4 regions of the Streptomyces sp. NPDC014864 genome follow, and region 3 is predicted to be linked to each of the others. Evidence: riboswitches for the same ligand, from Rfam matches in the RefSeq annotation. Region 3 holds a riboswitch; each other region holds the start of a gene.

Region 1 (2,190 bases), on a different contig from region 3:
GGTCCGGGCCATCGACTCTGCGGCGGTCCGCGCCTTCTACGACCACCACGTCCGCCCCGCGACGGCCACCACCGTGGTCGTCGGCGACCTCACCGGCATCGACCTCGACGCGCTGCTCGGCGAGACCCTGGGCGCGTGGAGCGGCTCGCAGGCCAAGCCGCGGCCCGTGCCGCCGGTCACCGCCGACGACACCGGCCGCGTGGTGATCGTGGACCGCCCGGGCGCCGTCCAGACGCAGTTGCTCATCGGCCGTATCGGCCCCGACCGGCACGACCGCGTGTGGCCCGCCCAGGTGCTCGGCACCTACTGCCTCGGCGGCACCCTCACCTCCCGTCTGGACCGCGTCCTGCGCGAGGAGAAGGGCTACACCTACGGCGTGCGGGCGTTCGGCCAGGTGCTGCGCTCCGCTCCCGACGGCACGGGCGCCTCGATGCTCGCGATCAGCGGCTCCGTCGACACCCCGAACACCGGCCCGGCGCTGGGGGACCTGTTCGCGGTGCTGCGCAAGCTCGCCGCCGACGGTCTGACCGACGCCGAGCGGGACGTAGCCGTGCAGAACCTGGTCGGCGTGGCGCCGCTCAAGTACGAGACGGCGGCGGCCGTGGCGGGCACGCTGGCCGACCAGGTCGAGCAGCACCTGCCCGACGACTACCAGGCGACTCTGTACCAGCAGCTCGCCGCGACCGGCACGGTGGAGGCGACCGCGGCGGTCGTCAACGCCTTCCCGGTGGACCGCCTGGTGACCGTCCTCGTCGGTGACGCGGCGCAGATCAAGGAGCCGGTCGAGGCCCTCGGCATCGGTCAAGTCGACGTCGTGGCAGCCGAGTAGACGGCCGCGGCGCCCGCACGGCGCGGGTCCGCGCCCACCCGCGCGGGCGGCCGGCGAGCGGTATGCGTGAGGGAGCCCCGGTGGCCGGAGTGTCACCGGGGCTCCCTGATGTCCGAATTGAGGGAGAGGCTGCCTTTCTGCCCTGTGTCCTGCGCTACAAAACCCACCATTCGTTTGGGATTTGAAAGCGGGCCCGTTTAGCGTCGGTCCGGCTGTCCGTCAGGCAACGCGCCGCGCCCGCGGCACCGGACCGTCATCGCCGAGTCCCCGTACGGCGCGAGCCAGGGGAGCCGGGGACCCACCGTCCCTGGGGTGAATCGGACGCCCGCGCGTGCCGCGAGGGGGTCCGTAGGAGACCTTCCTGCTCCGAACCCGTCAGCTAACCCGGTAGGCGAGAAGGAAGGAAAGGAACAGCGTCTGCATGGCGTTCACCCGCGCCACCGGGAAGCACCGTCGTCCCAGCCGGATGCACCGCACCACCGCACGCGCGGTGGGCGTCGCCGCCCTCACCACCTCCGGCGTCCTCGGCACTCTCTCCGCCGCCCCGGCCCTGGCCGCCGAGACGCCCGCTCCTGAGGACACCGGTCTCACCCCGGTCATCACCATCGGTGACTCCGTCGCCGAGAAGATCGACGCCCAGGCCGTCGCCCAGCACCGGGCCGCCGCCCAGAAGCAGGCCGAGGAGGCCGCGCGCGAGAAGGCCGCCGAGCAGGCGCGCAAGGCCCGCGAGGCGGCGCGTGAGGCCAAGGAGCGCGCGGCCCGCGCGGCCGAGCGCAAGCGCCTCAACACCTTCGTGGCGCCGATCAACGGCTCCTACGTCTCCACCGGGTACAAGACCGGCGGCACCCTGTGGTCGTCCGGCTCCCACACCGGCATCGACTTCCACGCCTCCAGCGGCACCGCCGTCCACGCGGTCGGCACGGGCACCGTCGTGAACACGGGCTGGGGCGGGGCGTACGGCAACCAGGTCGTGATCCGGATGGCCGACGGCATGTACACCATGTACGGCCACCTGTCGTCCATCGGCGTCTCGGTGGGCCAGAAGGTCGTGCCGGGTCAGCAGATCGGGCTCTCCGGCGCCACCGGCAACGTGACCGGACCGCACCTGCACTTCGAGGCCCGCACCACTCCCGAGTACGGCTCCGACATCGACCCCGTCGCCTACCTGCGCAAGCACGGCGTCGACGTCTGACGCGGCCCCGGCGCCGCCCGCCTCCCGCACATCCGAAGCCCCGGCTCTCGCAGCCGGGGCTTTCGGCGTTTCGGATGCCCCGCTGTCCAAAAAAACTCCATGGATTCCGGCCCGCCGTCGGAAATTCCGGCTCATTGCAATAGAGTCACGGAACGGGCGTCCATCGTCG
Region 2 (2,190 bases), on a different contig from region 3:
ACTCCCGGCCGCCGTCCAGCAGGACAACGGCCGGGGCATGGTGATCATCCGGTGGCTCACCGTCGAGTGTGGCGGCAGTATGACCGTGCGGCCCACCCCCGAGGGCGGCAAGACCGTCTGCGTCGAGCTTCCGTGGACGGCGCGGGTCCGTCCGGGTCCGGTCCCGGCCGCCGGTCAGCAGGAGCCGTAGGGCGGCGGCCTGCGGGGGCCGGACGGAGCGGGCCCGACGGGGGACCGCGGGGCCGGGGTCCTACAGGGCCCGCGGAGGGCGTGCGAAGCGGTCGGCGCGGGCCGTGACGGAGCCGGGGCGCCGGACGCCCCGGCGGGTGGTGACGGCGCCCTGGGCGCCGTCACCGTGTCCAGCAGGGTCAGCTGACCCGGCCGTACCAGACGCTCCGCGTCCAGATCCTCTCCAGCCTCACCACGTCCCCGGTCTTCGGTGCGTGCCAGATCTTGTTGTGACCCGCATAGATGCCGACGTGGTACACGTTGGAGCCCGAGTGGAAGAACACCAGGTCCCCGGCCCGGCGGCTCTTCGCGGAGATGTGGTGGGTCTTGTTGTACTGCTGGGCGGCGGTGCGGGGCAGCTTCTTGCCCGCCTTCTTGAACGAGTAGAGCGTCAGCCCCGAGCAGTCGAACCTCCGCGGGCCCGACGCGCCCCACTTGTAGGGGGCGCCCTTCTTGGAGGCCGCGACCTGGAGGGCCTTCGTCGCCGTCGTGGCGGCCGCGGCGTCGGTGGCGAAACCCGGGACCACGATGGAGCCGCCCACGGCGGCAATGGTCAGCGCCGAGGCGGTGCCGGCCCGGGCCATCAGCGACGGGACACGATTGAGCGCAGTCATGCGCAACCCTTCGTCAACCGCCTGTGAAGGATGACCTGTCGGATTCGGGCTGGCGAAGTAGCCCGGCCGCGTTGCCGCGGCTTCACCCCAAGGGCTGCTCGGCCCGGCCATGGTGTGACCGTTCCGGCGACCCGTCGTGCTTGGGTCCTCCACTCCTGCCGATGCACTTCTGTCGACCGGTCATCCGGGCGGCGGCAGGACTCGGCGTCCGCCCGGACCGCCCCGCCGTTGTGGCGGGGGCTTGTCGTCAGACAGGGATCTTCACCCACTCATGTCCGAAAATCCCAACGGAATCGGGGATTTGTGTTGTTACTCACCACTCACCCGTTCGGGTGGACACTCACACGATCGAATGAATGTCCCATCCCCTGACGACCCCCGGACCAGCACCGGAAGGGCCCATTCCGCCAACCGGGCGCGTGTGTTGCGCAACTCGGAGGGACCGGAAAAGGCAGCGCCACTTACGCCATTGAGCGGTAACCCGTTCGGCCCGTTTCGGGTCGGCCGCCAACGTCCCGTGCGGAGCGCGGACATGGCGGTCGGCGGAGTGCGGCGGCGCCCGCCGGGTCAGTCCGGCGGCAGCGTGACCCGGGCCGTGCGCCGCTCGCCGTCCAGCACGCGCAGCGCCCGCGCCAGGGTGTCCGAGTGCAGTTCCGTCTCGCCCCGCTCGTGCATCAGCGCCAGGGCGTCGCGCAGCTCGATCGTCCTGCGGACGAGGGCCTGAGCGGCTCTCAGGGCCCGGTAGGTGCCCTCGTGACGGGCGGGGTTGACACGGCCCAGCAGATCGACGGCGTCCAGGTAACGGTCGATCAGCTCGGCCTCCGCGCGCGTCAGTGCGGGCAGCGGCGGCAGCTCGGGAGGCAGCACCGGCGGCTCACCTCGCGTCCGGCGCGGTGGCGGGGCCCTTGCGGCTCTCGACGATCCGGTCCACCAGCCCGTACTCCAGCGCGCCCCGGGCGTCGAGGACCGTCGTCCGTTCGAGGTCCGCGCGTACCTGCTCCCGTGTCCGTCCGGTGTGCCGGGCGAGCAGCTCCTCCAGGCGGGCCCGGGTCCGCAGCAGTTCCTCGGCCCGGATGGCCAGGTCGGACGCCTGACCCTCCGTCGGCTCGGGCAGAGCGGGCTGGTCGAGGACCACACGCGCGCCCGGCAGCGCGTACCGCTTGCCCGGGGTGCCCGCCGCCAGCAGCAGCGCGGCGGACGAGGCGACCTGGCCCAGGCAGATCGTCTCCACGTCACAGGTCACGAAGCGCATCGTGTCGTAGACGGCCGTCGCCGCGGTGAACGAGCCGCCGGGGGAGTTCAGGTACAGCGAGATGTCCCGGTCGGGGGACTGGTGTTCGAGGTGGAC
Region 3 (2,190 bases):
CGGGCCGCACCACGCTGTGGATCGCGGACTCGCCGTCGTAGTAGATCGACTCCTCGCGCACGTACGCGCCGGGCTTCGGAGCGTGGATCATCATGCCGTTGCCGATGTACACACCGACGTGGCTGATGTCGTCGTAGAAGAAGACCAGGTCACCGGGCTGCGCCTGGGAGAGCGACACCGTCGTCCCCGCGTTCACCTGGTCGTAGGTGGTGCGCGGCAGGGTGACGCCGGCGGCCTTCCAGGCGGCCTGGGTGAGGCCCGAGCAGTCGTAGGAGTCGGGGCCCGTCGCGCCCCACACGTACGGCTTGCCGATCTGGGCGCGGGCGAAGGCGAGCGCCTTGTCGGCCTTGGTGGCGTACGACGTGCCGGACGTCGAGGAGCCCGAGGTGTCCGTGGAGCCGGTGGAACCGGTGGAGCCGGTGGAGTCCGACGTGCCGGAGCCCGAGGCGGCGGCCTGCTGCCGGGCCGCGGCCTGCTCCGCCGCCTGCTTCTTCGCCAGCTCCGCCGCCTTGCGCGCGGCCTCCTCCTGCTTCTGCCGCTCGATCGCCGCCAGCCGCGCCTTCTCCTCGGCGTTCAGCTTCGACAGCAGTTCGCGGGCGTCGGCGAGCTTCTTCTGGACGGTGGCCTTGGCCGTCCTGATGTCGCGCTGCGACTCGGTCAGCGTCTCCAGGCTCCGGGTCGCCTCCCGCCGCTTCTCCATGGTCGCGGACTGCTGGGTGACGTAGTCGTCGACCATGCCCTTCTGCCGGTCGGTGAGCCGTCCCATCAGATGCGACTGGTCGAAGTAGTCCTGCGGAGTGTCCGCGAGCAGGAAGGTGGCGGTGCCGGAGGCGGCGGCACCGGTGCGGTACTGGGCCGCGGCGAACGAGCCCAGCTCCTCGCGCGCCTTGTTGAGCCGGTCCGTGCGCTTGGCGACGTCGTCGAGGAGCGAGGCCACCCGCGTGCGCTGCTTGCCGGTCTTCTCCTTGGCGTCGTTGTACTTCTCCGTGGCCGACTCCGCCTGGCGGTACAGGTCGTCGACCTTCTTCTCGACCTCTTCGATGCTCGGTCTGCCGTCCGGCGCGGGGGCGGCCTCGGCCGTCTGGGAGAGCAGGGCCACGGAGGTGAGGGCGGCCGTGGCCAGGGCCGGCGTGCGTATGCCTGCTACGCCCGGACCGACGGGGCGGGACTTGCGGTGCGACGCCAAGGGAGGCGACTCCTTCCATCGTCCGCCTACCGGGTTAGCTGTCGGGTTCGGGCGGGTGGTTCGGAAGGGTTGCCCTACGGTCCGCGCCCGCTGGGAGGCACGGACCGATTCACCCCAAGGTCGGTGTGGGTCCCCGGCTCCGGATCGCCTGGCGGCGGGACCGGACTCGGCGGAGGCCGCGCGGCCCGGCGTCGTTCGCCGGTGAGGTCGTGCGGCCTGACGGCACGCTAGCCAACTCGTGTGGCTCCTGTGAAGGTTGATGCGCGATATGCCCGATACATTTTCGTGACCTCGCATCACTTGTGCGGTGGACGTGACGGGGCTGCTCCGCAGCGTGAGGGAGCCGTCCCCGCCGCCCCGGGGCCAGCCTGCGAGACCTGCCCCGGGTCTGCCCCTCGCGTGGGGCGCGCCGCCGGGTGCCGGGATCGTGTGATGTTCCGCGGGCGGCCCCGGGTTGTCGGTGGGGCGCCCTAGACTCGTAGAGCGATGAGCAGCCTCTTTGACGACAGCTTCCTGGCGGACCTCCAGGCCCCCCGCGGCCACGAGGAGGGGCCCCCGCCCCCGCCCGAGGACGATCACGCTCCGGAACCGGTTCCGGACGATCTGTTCGGCGGGAAGTTCGACCTGCCTCCGGACCGGGACGCCCACTACCGCGACGGCGCGCCGCGCCCGGCGGTGGACCCGGCCGCCCTCCTGGAGGGGCTGAACGAGAACCAGCGCGCGGCGGTCGTCCACTCCGGCACCCCCCTGCTCATCGTGGCCGGCGCCGGCTCCGGCAAGACCCGCGTGCTCACCCACCGCATCGCCCACCTCCTCGGCGAGCGGGGCGTCCACCCCGGCCAGATCCTCGCGATCACCTTCACCAACAAGGCCGCCGGCGAGATGAAGGAGCGCGTCGAGCAGCTCGTCGGCCCGCGCGCGAACGCGATGTGGGTCATGACCTTCCACAGCGCCTGCGTCCGCATCCTGCGCCGCGAGAGCAAGAAGCTGGGCTTCACCTCCTC
Region 4 (2,190 bases), 190 kb from region 3:
GGACCTCGCTCTTGGTGGCCTCGAGCAGCCCTTCCTCGACAGCCGCCAATCCGGCCTGGACATCGGCTTCCAGAGCCTGGTCCCGCACGCTCAGCCCGAACGGCCCGACGACGGTCACGAGGGGTCTCCTGTCTGCTGGTGTCTGCTGGCGATTACACGGTTTGTCGATAGGTCGCTGCCCTCACTCAAGTCAGCGTATCCGGTCACGTTTCGATCACCGCTAGCGCCCACCTATACAGGCCAGGCGGTATCGGATCACGCCCGGTATGCAAGTGATCCATACATATGACCGCATAAATATCGACTCGCCCCTTTCGATCCCCCCGCACCACGTTCATACACACCCGTACGCCACCCTCCCGCCGAACGACTCGCACCGCGGCACACTCGTGGCACCCGGGTGACACGCGAGCCATCCGCCGACGACGTCCGGCACCGCCCGGATGGATAGGCGCGACGAAGTCCGATTAGTCCACCTTGCTGCCTCAAATCCCCTTGGTCGCAATTGCTCTTCGCCGACTTAAACCGTGAGTTGGGTCACACGATCCCCTCACCTTCCCTCCGGTCGCATACCCGCGCTTCCCCTTTCCTCGCAGGCGAGTTGACCCTGTGCGAACGCAAAGGATCAAGTACCTCATTAGCCGCACATCAAGGTCAATAGGGACGAGCTGTGAATCGCCTACTTGTTCAGGACATGTGCTCTCGCATACGTTCCGGGCCACCGGGCGGACGCCGAATCCTGCCGCCGCCCATGAACCCATCGAACGAACCACGCATGGCAGGAGCGGGGGACCCAGGTAAGTCGCCGGGCCGGACGCCGTACGTCGCACACCGCATGTCGTACGCCGCGCCGGAACGGCTCGGGGTGAAGCCGTGCCCTCAGGGGCCACGGCCGGGCGCCTCCCCGCCCGAACCCGACAGCTCACCTCGCAGGCGACGGAGAGGAATTCACCATGCCTGCCCAGGGTCTGCTCCGCCGTCCCCGCGCCACCCGCCTCGCCCGCGCCCTCGCCGCCGTCGGCACCGGTGCCGCCGTGCTCGCCCTCCCGCTCATCGGCGCGACCAACGCGTCCGCGGCCACCACCTCCGCCCCCGTCACCGCGAGCACACTCGGGTACCCGAACAACCTCGACGGCTGGATCCGCGCGTCGCTCCGGGTCATGGCCAACAAGGGCATCCCGGGCACGTACAACGGCATCCACCGCAACGTCATGCGCGAGTCCTCCGGCAACCCGCTGGCCATCAACCTCTGGGACTCCAACGCGCTCGCGGGCATCCCGTCCAAGGGCCTGCTCCAGGTCATCGACCCGACGTTCACCGCCTACCACGTGCCCGGCACGGCGTGGAACATCTACGACCCGGTCGCCAACATCACGGCCGCCTGCAAGTACGCGGCCACCCGCTACGGCTCCATCGACAACGTCTTCGGCGCCTACTGACGGACGCCGGTGGGCGCTCCAGCGGCGCCCACCGGCCGCCGGGGCGGGCACCCAGCGGCACCCGAGGTGCCAACGGCGGGCGGAGGCCTCCCGGAGCGCCTACCGCCCCGGGAACAACCGGTCGAGGACGACGGCGATGCCGTCGTCCTCGTTCGACAAGGTGATCTCGTCGGCGACCGCCTTGAGTTCGGGGTGGGCGTTGGCCATGGCGACACCGTGGGCGGCCCACTGGAACATGGGGACGTCGTTCGGCATGTCACCGAAGGCGAGGGCGTGTTCACCGCTCAGCCCCAGGTGTTCGGCGGCCATGGCCAGCCCGGTCGCCTTGGTGATGCCGCAGGGCTGGAGCTCGACGGTTCCCGGGCCCGACATGGTGACCGTCGCCAGGGAGCCGACCACCCCGCGCGCGACCGCCGCCAACTCGTCGTCGGACAGCACGGGGTGGCGCAGCAGCACCTTGCTGATGGGCGCGCTCCACAGGTCGTCGCGCCGGTCGACCCGCACGGCGGGCAGCGTCGGGTGCGGCATGAGATACCCGGGCTCGGTCAGCGTCAGCCCGTCCACCCCGTCCTGGTCGACCGCCGCGTACACCTGCCCCACCTCGGCCTCGATCTTGCCGAGCGCGGTCTCGGCCGGCTCCCGGTCCAGGGTGACCGACCACAGCAGGCGGTTCGCCCCGGCGTCGTAGAGCTGCGCGCCCTGGCCGCACACCGCGAGGCCCGTGGTGCCCAGGGCGTCGAGCAGCGGCCGC

Evidence for each region. Region 3 has a riboswitch for cyclic di-AMP ahead of ACF1A5_RS01640 (NlpC/P60 family protein). Riboswitches for the same ligand answer to the same signal wherever they lie in the genome.
Region 1: linked by a shared signal. The riboswitch ahead of ACF1A5_RS25225 (M23 family metallopeptidase) and the one ahead of ACF1A5_RS01640 (NlpC/P60 family protein) in region 3 are both predicted to bind cyclic di-AMP.
Region 2: linked by a shared signal. The riboswitch ahead of ACF1A5_RS15665 (C40 family peptidase) and the one ahead of ACF1A5_RS01640 (NlpC/P60 family protein) in region 3 are both predicted to bind cyclic di-AMP.
Region 4: linked by a shared signal. The riboswitch ahead of ACF1A5_RS00675 (transglycosylase SLT domain-containing protein) and the one ahead of ACF1A5_RS01640 (NlpC/P60 family protein) in region 3 are both predicted to bind cyclic di-AMP.

The regions. Positions count from the first base shown of each region.
Region 1 covers NZ_JBIBWT010000015.1:77,762-79,951, reverse strand. The annotation lists gene ACF1A5_RS25230 (M16 family metallopeptidase) at 1-829, shown strand, start outside; cyclic di-AMP (ydaO/yuaA leader) riboswitch at 1,077-1,237, shown strand; gene ACF1A5_RS25225 (M23 family metallopeptidase) at 1,251-2,021, shown strand.
Region 2 covers NZ_JBIBWT010000007.1:297,055-299,244, reverse strand. The annotation lists gene ACF1A5_RS15670 (ATP-binding protein) at 1-190, shown strand, start outside; gene ACF1A5_RS15665 (C40 family peptidase) at 369-842, opposite strand; cyclic di-AMP (ydaO/yuaA leader) riboswitch at 846-1,027, opposite strand; gene ACF1A5_RS15660 (hypothetical protein) at 1,410-1,709, opposite strand; gene ACF1A5_RS15655 (ATP-dependent Clp protease proteolytic subunit) at 1,717-2,190, opposite strand, start outside.
Region 3 covers NZ_JBIBWT010000001.1:324,996-327,185, forward strand. The annotation lists gene ACF1A5_RS01640 (NlpC/P60 family protein) at 1-1,186, opposite strand, end outside; cyclic di-AMP (ydaO/yuaA leader) riboswitch at 1,194-1,353, opposite strand; gene pcrA (DNA helicase PcrA) at 1,673-2,190, shown strand, end outside.
Region 4 covers NZ_JBIBWT010000001.1:138,575-140,764, reverse strand. The annotation lists gene ACF1A5_RS00680 (polyprenyl synthetase family protein) at 1-118, opposite strand, end outside; cyclic di-AMP (ydaO/yuaA leader) riboswitch at 820-949, shown strand; gene ACF1A5_RS00675 (transglycosylase SLT domain-containing protein) at 954-1,439, shown strand; gene ACF1A5_RS00670 (HAD family hydrolase) at 1,539-2,190, opposite strand, start outside.